One region of the Mesorhizobium sp. SEMIA396 genome, then DNA from elsewhere that is predicted to be linked to it. Evidence: riboswitches for the same ligand, from Rfam matches in the RefSeq annotation. Region 1 holds a riboswitch; each other region holds the start of a gene.

Region 1 (3,268 bases):
CTCTCCCGCACCGGCCTGCTGCAGATCGATTCCGTCAGCGCGGTGGTGCGCGCTCATTATATGCCGCTCTATTCGCGCCTTGGTCCCTACCCGTTCTCGCTGCTCGACAACGCGGCCGTGACGCGTAAGCGCACGGTTTTCGAATACTGGGCGCACGAGGCGTCCTTCCTGCCGGTCGAGACCTACCCGCTGATGCGCTGGCGCATGCAGCGCGCCGAGCGCGGCGACGAAATGTATCTGGGCCTCGCCAAATGGGGCCGCGAGCACGCCGCCTATATCGAAGAGATTTACCGCCAGGTCGCCGAGCGCGGCCCGATTGCCGCTTCCGCGCTCGAAGGCCAGAAAGGCTCGGGCGGCTGGTGGGGCTGGAGCCACGCCAAGCATGCCTTCGAATGGCTGTTCTGGGCCGGACGCATCACCACGGCGCACCGTCGCGGGTTCGAGCGCTTCTATGATCTGCCCGAGCGCGTGCTGCCGCAGGCGGTCCTCGACCTCCCAGTGCCCACGCCTGAGGACGCGCACCGCGAATTGCTGCGCATTTCCGCCCGCGCCCACGGCGTGGCGACTTCAGGCGATTTGCGCGATTATTTCCGCCTGTCGCCGGCCGATATGAAAGGCCGGTTGGAGGAACTGGTTGAAACCGGCGAATTGCTGCCGATGCGCGTCGAAGGCTGGGACAAGCCGGCCTATCTTCACCGGGATGCCCGCCTGCCGCGCAAAGTCGAGGCCCGCGCCCTGCTGGCGCCGTTCGATCCTGTCGTCTTCGAACGCTCGCGCACAGAGCGGCTGTTCGACTTCCACTACCGCATCGAGATCTACACGCCGGCCGACAAGCGGCAATACGGCTACTATGTCCTGCCGTTCCTGCTCGGCGACAGGATCGTGGCACGCGTCGACCTCAAGGCAGATCGTCCGGCCAGCGTGCTGCGGGTCCATGCGGCCTACGCCGAGCCCAAGGCGTCACCTGAAACCGCTGCAGAACTGTTCGAGGAATTGAAGCAGATGCAGGGCTGGCTCGGGCTCGAACGCATGGAAGTGACCCCGGCCGGCGATTTGGGTCCGGCGCTGGCCGACATCGCCATGTCGTAAGCTCGCGTTGACACCGCCGCTCGCAAAAGCCTAAATCCGGTTCAGATGGTCTCTTGCCCGCAACGGCAAGAGCTAAGAGGGAATGCGGTGCGGGGCAAAATCCCAAATCCGCGGCTGTCCCCGCAACTGTAAGCGAAGAGCCAAGGCCGAAAGCCACTGGGAGTTCCCGGGAAGGCGGCTACCCAAGGCGATGACCCGCGAGCCAGGAGACCTGCCGTCTGCGACTTTAGAATCCGATCGCCCGGCGGGTTTCCGGGCAAGGAGCCCGATCTTTGGACCACGACAGCAGTTTTTCGGCTGGCACAGCGGATATTTCGTCCGGCCATGATGATGCCTTGGCCGGCGTCACCATCATTGTCTGCGCCTCCTGCCGCAATGAGACCGGCTCCGACGCCCATCCCCGCGCCGGCGAATTGCTGGCGGAGGATACGCGCCGCGCCGCATCTGGCGACGACATCCGCATCCGCAGCGTCGAATGCCTTGGCAATTGCAAGCGGCGCCTCAGCGCCGCCATCCTGCGCGACGGCTGCTGGAGCTATGTCTTTGGCGACCTGACCGAGACCAGCGGCGCCGACCTCGTCACCGGAGCCAAGCTTTTCGCCACCTCGACCGACGGTCTCATTCCCTGGCGTGGCCGTCCCGATAGCCTGAAGCGCGGCCTCGTTGCCCGCATCCCTCCCCTCGACATGCTGAAGGACTGACCATGACTGCCCCAGATTCGCCTGCGAACCTCTCCCGCGTTCCCTGCACCGTCGTCACCGGCTTCCTCGGCGCCGGCAAGACGACGCTGGTCCGCCATCTCCTGGAAAACGCCGGCGGCAAGCGCATTGCCATCATCGTCAACGAATTCGGCGACATCGGCATTGACGGCGAGATCCTGAAGGGCTGCGGCATCGACACCTGTCCGGAGGAAAATATCGTCGAACTGGCCAATGGCTGCATCTGCTGCACCGTCGCCGACGATTTCGTCCCGGCGCTCGACCGTATTCTCGCGCTGACGCCGAGGGTCGACCACATCCTGATCGAGACATCGGGCCTGGCGCTGCCCAAGCCGCTGGTCCAGGCCTTTCAATGGCCGAGCGTGAAGAGCCGCGTCACAGTCGACGGCGTCATCGCCGTGGTCGACGGGCCGGCATTGGCCGAGGGCCGCGTCGCCAACGACATGGACGCCCTGCAGGCGCAGCGCGCCGGGGACGAGACGCTCGACCATGACGATCCGGTGGAAGAAGTGTTCGAGGACCAGATCGCCTGTGCCGACCTGATCATCCTGTCGAAAAGCGACCTGATGGACGCCGCCGGTACCGCCCGCGCCAACGCCATCATTGGCGAACACTCCGCCCGCGCGGTGAAGATCGTGCCGACGTCGCATGGCAAGGTCGATCCCTCGGTGCTGCTCGGGCTCGGTCTGGCCGTCGAGGACGACATCGAAAACCGCAAGTCCCACCATGACGGCGCGTTCGACCATGAGCATGACGACTTCGACACCTTCATTGTCGACATTGCCTCGATCGCCAATCCCGATGAACTGGCGAAGCGCGTCGCCACCGTCGCCGAAGAAGAGAACGTGCTGCGCGTAAAAGGCTTCGTCGAGGTCGGCGGCAAGCCGATGCGGCTCTTGCTGCAGGCCGTCGGGCCGCGCGTCAATCATTACTATGACCGCGCCTGGACCGCGCAGGACGACCGCCGTTCGCGCCTCGTCGTCATCGGCCTGAAGGGGCTGAACCGCCCGGCGATCGAGCGTATACTCGCCGGCTGATTTCGGACACGGGTCGCGATGCACATCCTCACCACGACATCCGCCTCGCTCGACGACCTCGCCGAGCCGGTCGATCTGCGGCAGACGCCGGCGGATATCGTGGCCCTGTCCTTCACCGACAGCGACCTCGCCGGACTGGCGGCAGCCTGGAAGGCCGATGCCGGCCGCCTGCCCTCGATGCGGCTGGCCGCACTGCGTGACCTGCGCCATCCGATGTCCGTCGACCTCTGGGTCGACAGCGTCGCCCGCCACGCCAAGATCATCCTGGTGCGCATCCTCGGCGGCTACGACTGGTGGCGCTACGGCTGCGACCAGCTCGCCTCGACTGCCCGCGAACGCGGCATAAAACTGGCGCTGCTGCCCGGCGAATGCCGCGACGAGGACCTGCGCCTGATCGAAGCCTCGACGCTGCCGCGCGAGCAG
Region 2 (3,268 bases), on a different contig from region 1:
CCTACGCGCCGGCGAAGGCTCCGAAGAAACCCGTTAGCCCGAATTCGTTGCCCTTTGGCGTCAGGGCCGGCAATTGACAATCGCCGGGTTGAGTCCATCCTCTTCCACCATCTCTGAGGCGGAGATTCGGGGCACATGTGGGATTTTGAGATCGGCCGGTCGGTGTCCATCATGATGCGGACCTGGCCGTTCATCGTCTTTCGCATGATCGTCTATTTCGGCATCACGCTGGCCTACATTATGGCGACGGGCACCGGCGCCTCGGTCGGCTATGGCGTCGGCCATATCTCCACTGATCCCGACGGGCCCATGTCCTTTGCCCTGTGGGGCGGCGTGGTCGGGTTTGGCCTCGTCTCGATCGCTGTGTATTGGATCCGCGAATACATCCTCTATGTCGTCAAGGCCGGCCACATCGCCGTCATGGTTCATCTGATCGACGGCCGCGACATTCCCGGCGTCAGGACCAGATCGCCTATGCCAGGGATATCGTGACCCAGCGTTTCGCCGAGGCCAACATCCTTTTCGTCGTCGACCAACTCGTCAAGGGCGCCATCCGCGCCATCACCGGCCTGCTCGGCGGCATCGCCGCCTTCCTGCCGATACCGGGCCTGAGCGGCCTGGTCTCCTTCATCAACACGGTGATCCGCCTGTCGCTGACCTATGTCGACGAGATCATCCTCGGCTACAACATCCGCATCAATTCAGCCTCGCCCTTCGAGACGGCGCGCCAGGGCGTCGTGCTCTATGCCCAGAACGGCAAGGTCATGGTCAAGAACGCCGTCTGGCTGGCGGTCATCATGTGGGGCGTGTCGTTCATCATCTTTCTGATGATGCTGGCGCCTGCCGGCGCGATTCTGTTCCTGATGCCTGGCCAGCTCGCCGGCTGGGCTTTTGTGCTCGCCATCGTCTTCGCCTGGGCATTCAAGGCGGCATTCATTGAACCCTTCGCCATCGCCTGCCTGATGCAGGTCTATTTCAAGACCATCGCGGGCCAGGTGCCGGATCCGGCCTGGGACGCCCGGCTGGCCGAGGCGTCGTCGAAGTTCAGGGAGCTCAAGGACAAGGCGCTCGCCTCCTTCGGCGGTTCGCGCTGGGCTACGGCCGGCGCCACACCCTGATCGGCCGGGCGGGTGATGTCTGGTGAGGCAGAAACGGTGTTGAGGCGCGCCACGGTGGATTTGAGCTGTGTCTCGCCTTGCCCGGAAAAGGTCTCGCTCATGATCAGCTCCGGCAGCGGCAGCCGCCGTCCCCAGCCATGCGTTTCAAGGTCCGGTTTGGGAGCGAACTCGGAAACACGGCCGACGCAGAGATAGGCGATCGGCGTTACGTGGTCCGGAATGGCCAACAGCCGCTTTAGCGCCTGCGCTTCGATGATGCTGACCCAGCCTACACCGACGCCCTCGGCACGCGCGGCCAGCCAGAAATTCTGCACCGCGCAGACGGTGCTGTAGAGATCCATCTCCGGATTGTGCCAGCGTCCCAGCGGCGAACCCTTCGAGCGCTGCCGGTCGCAGGTGATGCAGATGTTGAGCGCGCTTTCGCAGATGCCTTCCAGCTTGAGCTTGCGGTAGAGTTCCTGCCGCTCTTCGTCGATCGCCGGCAGTTCCTGCTCGCGCGCGGCCAGGAACAGGTCGCGCACCTCCGCCCGTCGCTCGATGTCACGAATGACAATGAAATTCCATGGCTGCATGAAGCCGACCGATGGCGCGTGATGGGCAGCAAGCAGCAGCCGCGCCAGCACGTCGTCATCGATCGCGGTGGGCAGGAAATGGCTGCGCACGTCGCGCCGTGTGAACATGGCGCGATAGACCGCATCGCGCGCACTCTGGTCAAATCCGTCGCCAACAGCAGCGGTCAGGTGTTCCGGCATCGCTTGTCCCCTTGCGATTGCAATTGATATCATCCGCCTGACCATGCGGATGACGATGCCTGCCAGGCCGGTCTTCTGGCTCGGGATCAACCCGCGTCCGGTGCCTTCCCGTCATCGACAGTGGCATTTACCGGCGCGGTCCCCCTCACAGCGTTGGGCACGCCACGGAATTCAACCGTGTTCCCGATTCTCCCGCTTGCGGCGGGCACCAGGCAGTACCAAAAACCTTACGCCGAAGTGCTGAGGACGCCAATGCTTGCAGCGACGCGAATGGACGCAGTCGCGATTTTCCCCAGTCATCGGCCGCCCGTGCATGGCCTTTGTCGATCCGGGTCACTAGATTAGGACGATGACCACCCGTCTCTACACCCATCCGATCTTCCTCGAGCATCTCACGCCGCCCGGACATCCCGAGCGGCCCGACCGCTTGCGTGCCATCGAGCGCGTGCTCGATGAGGAAGCCTTTGCCGGGCTCGATCGTATCCAGGCGCCGGAAGGCGACGAGGCCACCATCCTCTACGCGCATCCCGCCGATTTCGTCGCCCGCGTGCGCGCCGCCATTCCCGACGAGGGGATTGCCCGCATCGATGCCGACACCACTGCCAGTCCGAAGAGCTGGCAAGCGGCGATCACCGCGATCGGCGCCGCCAACGCCGCCGTCGATGACGTCTTTTCGGGCCGCGCCGACAACGTCTTCGTCGCCGCCCGGCCGCCCGGCCATCATGCCGAAAAGACCACGGCCATGGGCTTCTGCCTGTTCAACACGGCGGCGATCGCGGCGCGTTATGCGCAGAAGAAACACGGTGTCGAACGCGTTGCCATCGTCGACTGGGACGTGCATCACGGCAATGGCACGCAGGACATTTTCTGGGACGATCCGTCGGTGCTCTATTGCTCGACACACCAGATGCCGCTTTATCCCGGCACCGGAGCGAAGAACGAAACGGGCGCCGGCAACATCGTCAACGCGCCGCTGGCGCCGCAGACTGGCAGCGAGGTGTTTCGCGATGCCTTCCTGTCGCGCGTCCTGCCCGCGCTCGACAATTTCGCGCCCGACCTGATTATCATTTCGGCGGGGTTCGACGCGCACCACCGCGATCCGCTGGCCGAGATCAATCTGACCGAGGATGATTTCGATTGGGCGACCGGCCAACTGATGCAGCGCGCGGCACGCCACAGCGGCAACCGGCTCGTCAGCCTGCTCGAGGGCGGCTACGATCTGCAGGGATTGGCATTTTCGGTCGCCGCCCATGTCGGGCGACTGATGAAAGGATGAATGATGGCCGATGAGACCAACGAAGACGTCAAGGCGATGAGCTTCGAGCAGGCACTCGATGCGCTGGAGAAGATCGTCGATGATCTGGAGCGTGGCGACGTGCCGCTCGACCAGTCGATCAA
Region 3 (3,268 bases), on a different contig from region 1:
TGTAGCGGAACCAGGTCTGGTTGTCGGAGCGGAAGGTGAAGGTCTTCACGTCCGGCGCTTCGTCGCTGACGCCGATCACTTCCAGCACCTGCAGCCGGTCGTTCCAGGGCGTCATCTGGTCGAGATGGCGATAGAGGCCAAGGTCCGTCATCGCATTCATCCTCTTGTCCCCTGGGCTAGGCGACGCTGCGCAGGGCCGGCCGGCCGCCTTCGGCAAGGCGCGGCCCGATGAACGACGTGTACCACTCGACGAACTGGATCACGCCGCCCTCATGCAGCTCCGAATAGGGGCCTGGTTCGTAGGCCGGCGACAGGATGCCGAAGGCGTTTTCCTCGACGATGCGGCGGTCCTGGTCGTTGGTCTCGGTCCAGACATGGGTGAGCTCAGCGAGGTCGTAGTCGACGCCTTCGACCGCATCCTTGTGGACGAGCCATTTCGTCGTCACCGCGGTTTCCGTGGCACTGATCGGCAGCACGCGGAAGGTGACGGCATGGTCGCCGAGGATATGGTTCCAGGTTGTCGGATAATGATAAAGCAGCAAGGAGCCGATGCGGTCGGTTGAAACGCTGTCGGACAGGTTCTTCTTCACCGCCCGTTTTCCCGTCATGGTGTAGCTGACGGCATCGCGCAGCAGCGGCGCGCGGGTGGCGCGGTACTGCCCTGCCGGATCGATGCGGAATTTGCTCGGCAAGCCTGATGCCTCGCATCTGGCCCAGTGCGCGACCATCTCGGGGTCGCTGTCGGCGCCGTTGACGCCGGTCACGGTCGGCGCCTCGGGGAAGGTCTTGCACAGCTCAGGGTGATTGGCGACGCAGTGGTAGCACTCGCGGTTGTTTTCCCAGACCAGCTTCCAGTTGCCCTTCTCGATGATCGTGCTCTCAAAGGCGATCTTTGCCTCACGCAAACGGTGCGGCAAAAGATAAGGTTCGATCATCGCCCGCATCGGCGCGAAATCCGCCGGCTCCTTGGCCAGGCAGATGAAGATGTAGCCGCCGACGCTCTCGCAGGCGACCGGCTTCAGGCCGAAATCACTCTTGTCGAAACCGTCGGCCATCTGGCGGGCAAACAGCAGGCGGCCGTCCAGCTCATAGGTCCACTGATGATAGGGGCAGACGAGCTTTGCCGCCGTACCCTTTTCCGCGTTGCACACGCGGCTGCCGCGATGGCGGCAGGAATTGTGGAAGGCGTTGATCTTGCCTTGCTGGTCGCGGACAAGGACGACCGGATAGTCGCCGATCTGCACGGTGATGTAGCTGCCCGGCTTCGGCAGTTCGCAATCATGGCCGATGAACAGCCAGTCGCGATACCAGATCAGCTCCATGTCGAGCTTGAAGTAGTCTGGATCGGTGTAGAAGGGCTGCTCCAGCGAAAAGCCTTGCCGGCGCCCCTTCAGGAGCCTCAGCATGTCGTTGCGGGTATCCATGTCCTGTCCTCGTTTCTAAGGACTGAACTGGTGGTGATGGAGGAAGGATTGAAACGCAGGCCGGCTAGGTGCCGGAAGCGCTATCCACCTCTTGACCGCCCACCGCGATCAGTCGAGTCTAAAAATCTCGGGCTGGTTTCCGGGCTCTGGAGTTGTCCTTGCGGACCATCGCGACACCTTCCCAGGCAGTTGCCCAGTGGTCTCCCGTTGCGACTTGAACTCCACCACCGTTGCGGGGGCAGCGCCGGATTCTGACCGGCTTCCCAATTCTCCGCCTCGTCGTCACGAAGCGGCACCTGAGATGGGTATGATCTAACCACGATCGCTGGCGCGCCGTCGGCATGAAAACGACATCGTATCCATGCGGCGCGACACGGCATGCGAAACGTCACCGCAGATCGTCGCGGGCCGAAATCCCGCCTCCCGGGCGGCCATTTGCCGGCTGCGATCTTCCCGAGTCCGACCCTTGGCGGGGGTCAAAAAAGGTTAACGGTTTCGAAAAGTGACTATTAGCTTGACCTAAAATCGAACCGAACGGTTCGTTTCTGTTGACGGTGCGTGCAGGACGGTGTGAACGCCGGGCCTTTGAAACAGTCAGTGATCCATCGGATGGTTAAACTTAACATGCTGATATAGAGAGGAAAAATGTATCTCTAGATTCCCCTGGCACAATTTCAAGGTGTGGATTCATGGTCCACACGGAACAACTTCGTGATTGGAAAAGGCGGGGTTGCCCTCCCACATCGGGGCTGTCCGAACGACGCGATTTCATTTCCAAGACACGCCGCTAGACGGACGGAAAAAGACGATACTGGAGTACAAAAATGAAAAAGATCATTCTCACTGCCGCAGCCCTTCTGGCCATTTCCGGCAGCGCCTTCGCTGGTAGCGACCACTACGGTTCGAACGCCGCGGCAGCCACTGCTGTCGACAGCTCGTACACCGCTTCGACCAAGAAGTCGGAACCGGCTGCTCAGGCGCCTGCCCAGGGTGCTGACCACAACCTCTTCGGCAACAACTAACAGCCGATTCCCAGTCGACGGCGGGCTCGCCCGCTGCCCTGGCGAAATTCAGACATTCGAAATTCAGACATTCAGGAGTATTTAAGATGAACAAGATCCTCATTGCTGCCGCCGCCGTTCTGGCCATCACCGGCAGCGCTTTCGCGGGCAGCGACAACTACGGTTCGAACGGCGCCAACCAGCCTGCCGCCGCTGTGGACCAGTCGTACACGGCTTCCACCAAGACCTCGGAACCGGCTGCCCAGACACCCGCTCAGGGCAGCGATCGTAACCTCTTCGGTCGCTAAAACCAATTTCGCAAGCGACGGCAGCTGTGCCTGCCGTCTGGCGAAATCCAGAATTCAGGAGACTAAAATGAACAAGATCCTTATTGCTGCCGCCGCCGTTCTGGCCATCACCGGCAGTGCTTTCGCCGGCAGCGACAACTTTGGCTCCAACGGCGCCAACCAGCCTGCGGTTACTTCGGTTGACAGCGCGCATACGAGCTCGGTCCGCAACAGCGGTGGCCTCGTCGAGAAGCTGCTCAATTCGTCGGGCGACGTAGAGAAGTCCGCTCCTCAGGGCAGCGACCGGAATCTCTTCGGCCGTTAACAGTCGAAGCTGATCTTCAAAAAAAGAGCGGCGGGCCTGGCCCGCTGCTCTTTTTTGTCCAAGACGCGGTTCTGCCTCAGGCCGCCTTCGCTTCAGCCTCATGAAGGGCAAACGACCGTCCGTCAGCGTCGAAGAGATGCAGGTCCTCGCCATTGGCGCTCAGCCGCAATGTCGAACCGCGCTTGACCTCGACATTGCCGGGCAGCTTGGTCACCAGCGGCAGGTCGGCGC

The links. A riboswitch is a leader RNA that binds a small molecule or an ion and turns the genes downstream of it on or off. The one in region 1 is predicted to bind cobalamin.
Region 2: it holds a riboswitch for cobalamin, as region 1 does, so the genes downstream of both, bluB (5,6-dimethylbenzimidazole synthase) here and NP503_RS22395 (DUF1636 family protein) in region 1, are expected to answer to the same signal.
Region 3: it holds a riboswitch for cobalamin, as region 1 does, so the genes downstream of both, NP503_RS09805 (aromatic ring-hydroxylating dioxygenase subunit alpha) here and NP503_RS22395 (DUF1636 family protein) in region 1, are expected to answer to the same signal.

What each region holds. Positions count from the first base shown of each region.
Region 1 is NZ_JANIFC010000009.1:276,994-280,261, forward strand. It holds gene NP503_RS22390 (winged helix-turn-helix domain-containing protein) at 1-1,089, shown strand, start outside; cobalamin riboswitch at 1,119-1,323, shown strand; gene NP503_RS22395 (DUF1636 family protein) at 1,362-1,790, shown strand; gene cobW (cobalamin biosynthesis protein CobW) at 1,793-2,845, shown strand; gene cobN (cobaltochelatase subunit CobN) at 2,864-3,268, shown strand, end outside.
Region 2 is NZ_JANIFC010000002.1:119,787-123,054, forward strand. It holds partial or broken gene NP503_RS05530 (hypothetical protein) at 136-1,118, shown strand; partial or broken gene bluB (5,6-dimethylbenzimidazole synthase) at 1,241-1,915, opposite strand; cobalamin riboswitch at 1,918-2,098, opposite strand; gene NP503_RS05540 (histone deacetylase family protein) at 2,220-3,146, shown strand; gene NP503_RS05545 (exodeoxyribonuclease VII small subunit) at 3,150-3,268, shown strand, end outside.
Region 3 is NZ_JANIFC010000003.1:74,151-77,418, reverse strand. It holds gene NP503_RS09810 (hybrid-cluster NAD(P)-dependent oxidoreductase) at 1-151, opposite strand, end outside; gene NP503_RS09805 (aromatic ring-hydroxylating dioxygenase subunit alpha) at 177-1,424, opposite strand; cobalamin riboswitch at 1,537-1,739, opposite strand; gene NP503_RS09800 (DUF680 domain-containing protein) at 2,249-2,446, shown strand; gene NP503_RS09795 (DUF680 domain-containing protein) at 2,533-2,733, shown strand; gene NP503_RS09790 (DUF680 domain-containing protein) at 2,801-3,037, shown strand; gene NP503_RS09785 (ABC transporter ATP-binding protein) at 3,114-3,268, opposite strand, start outside.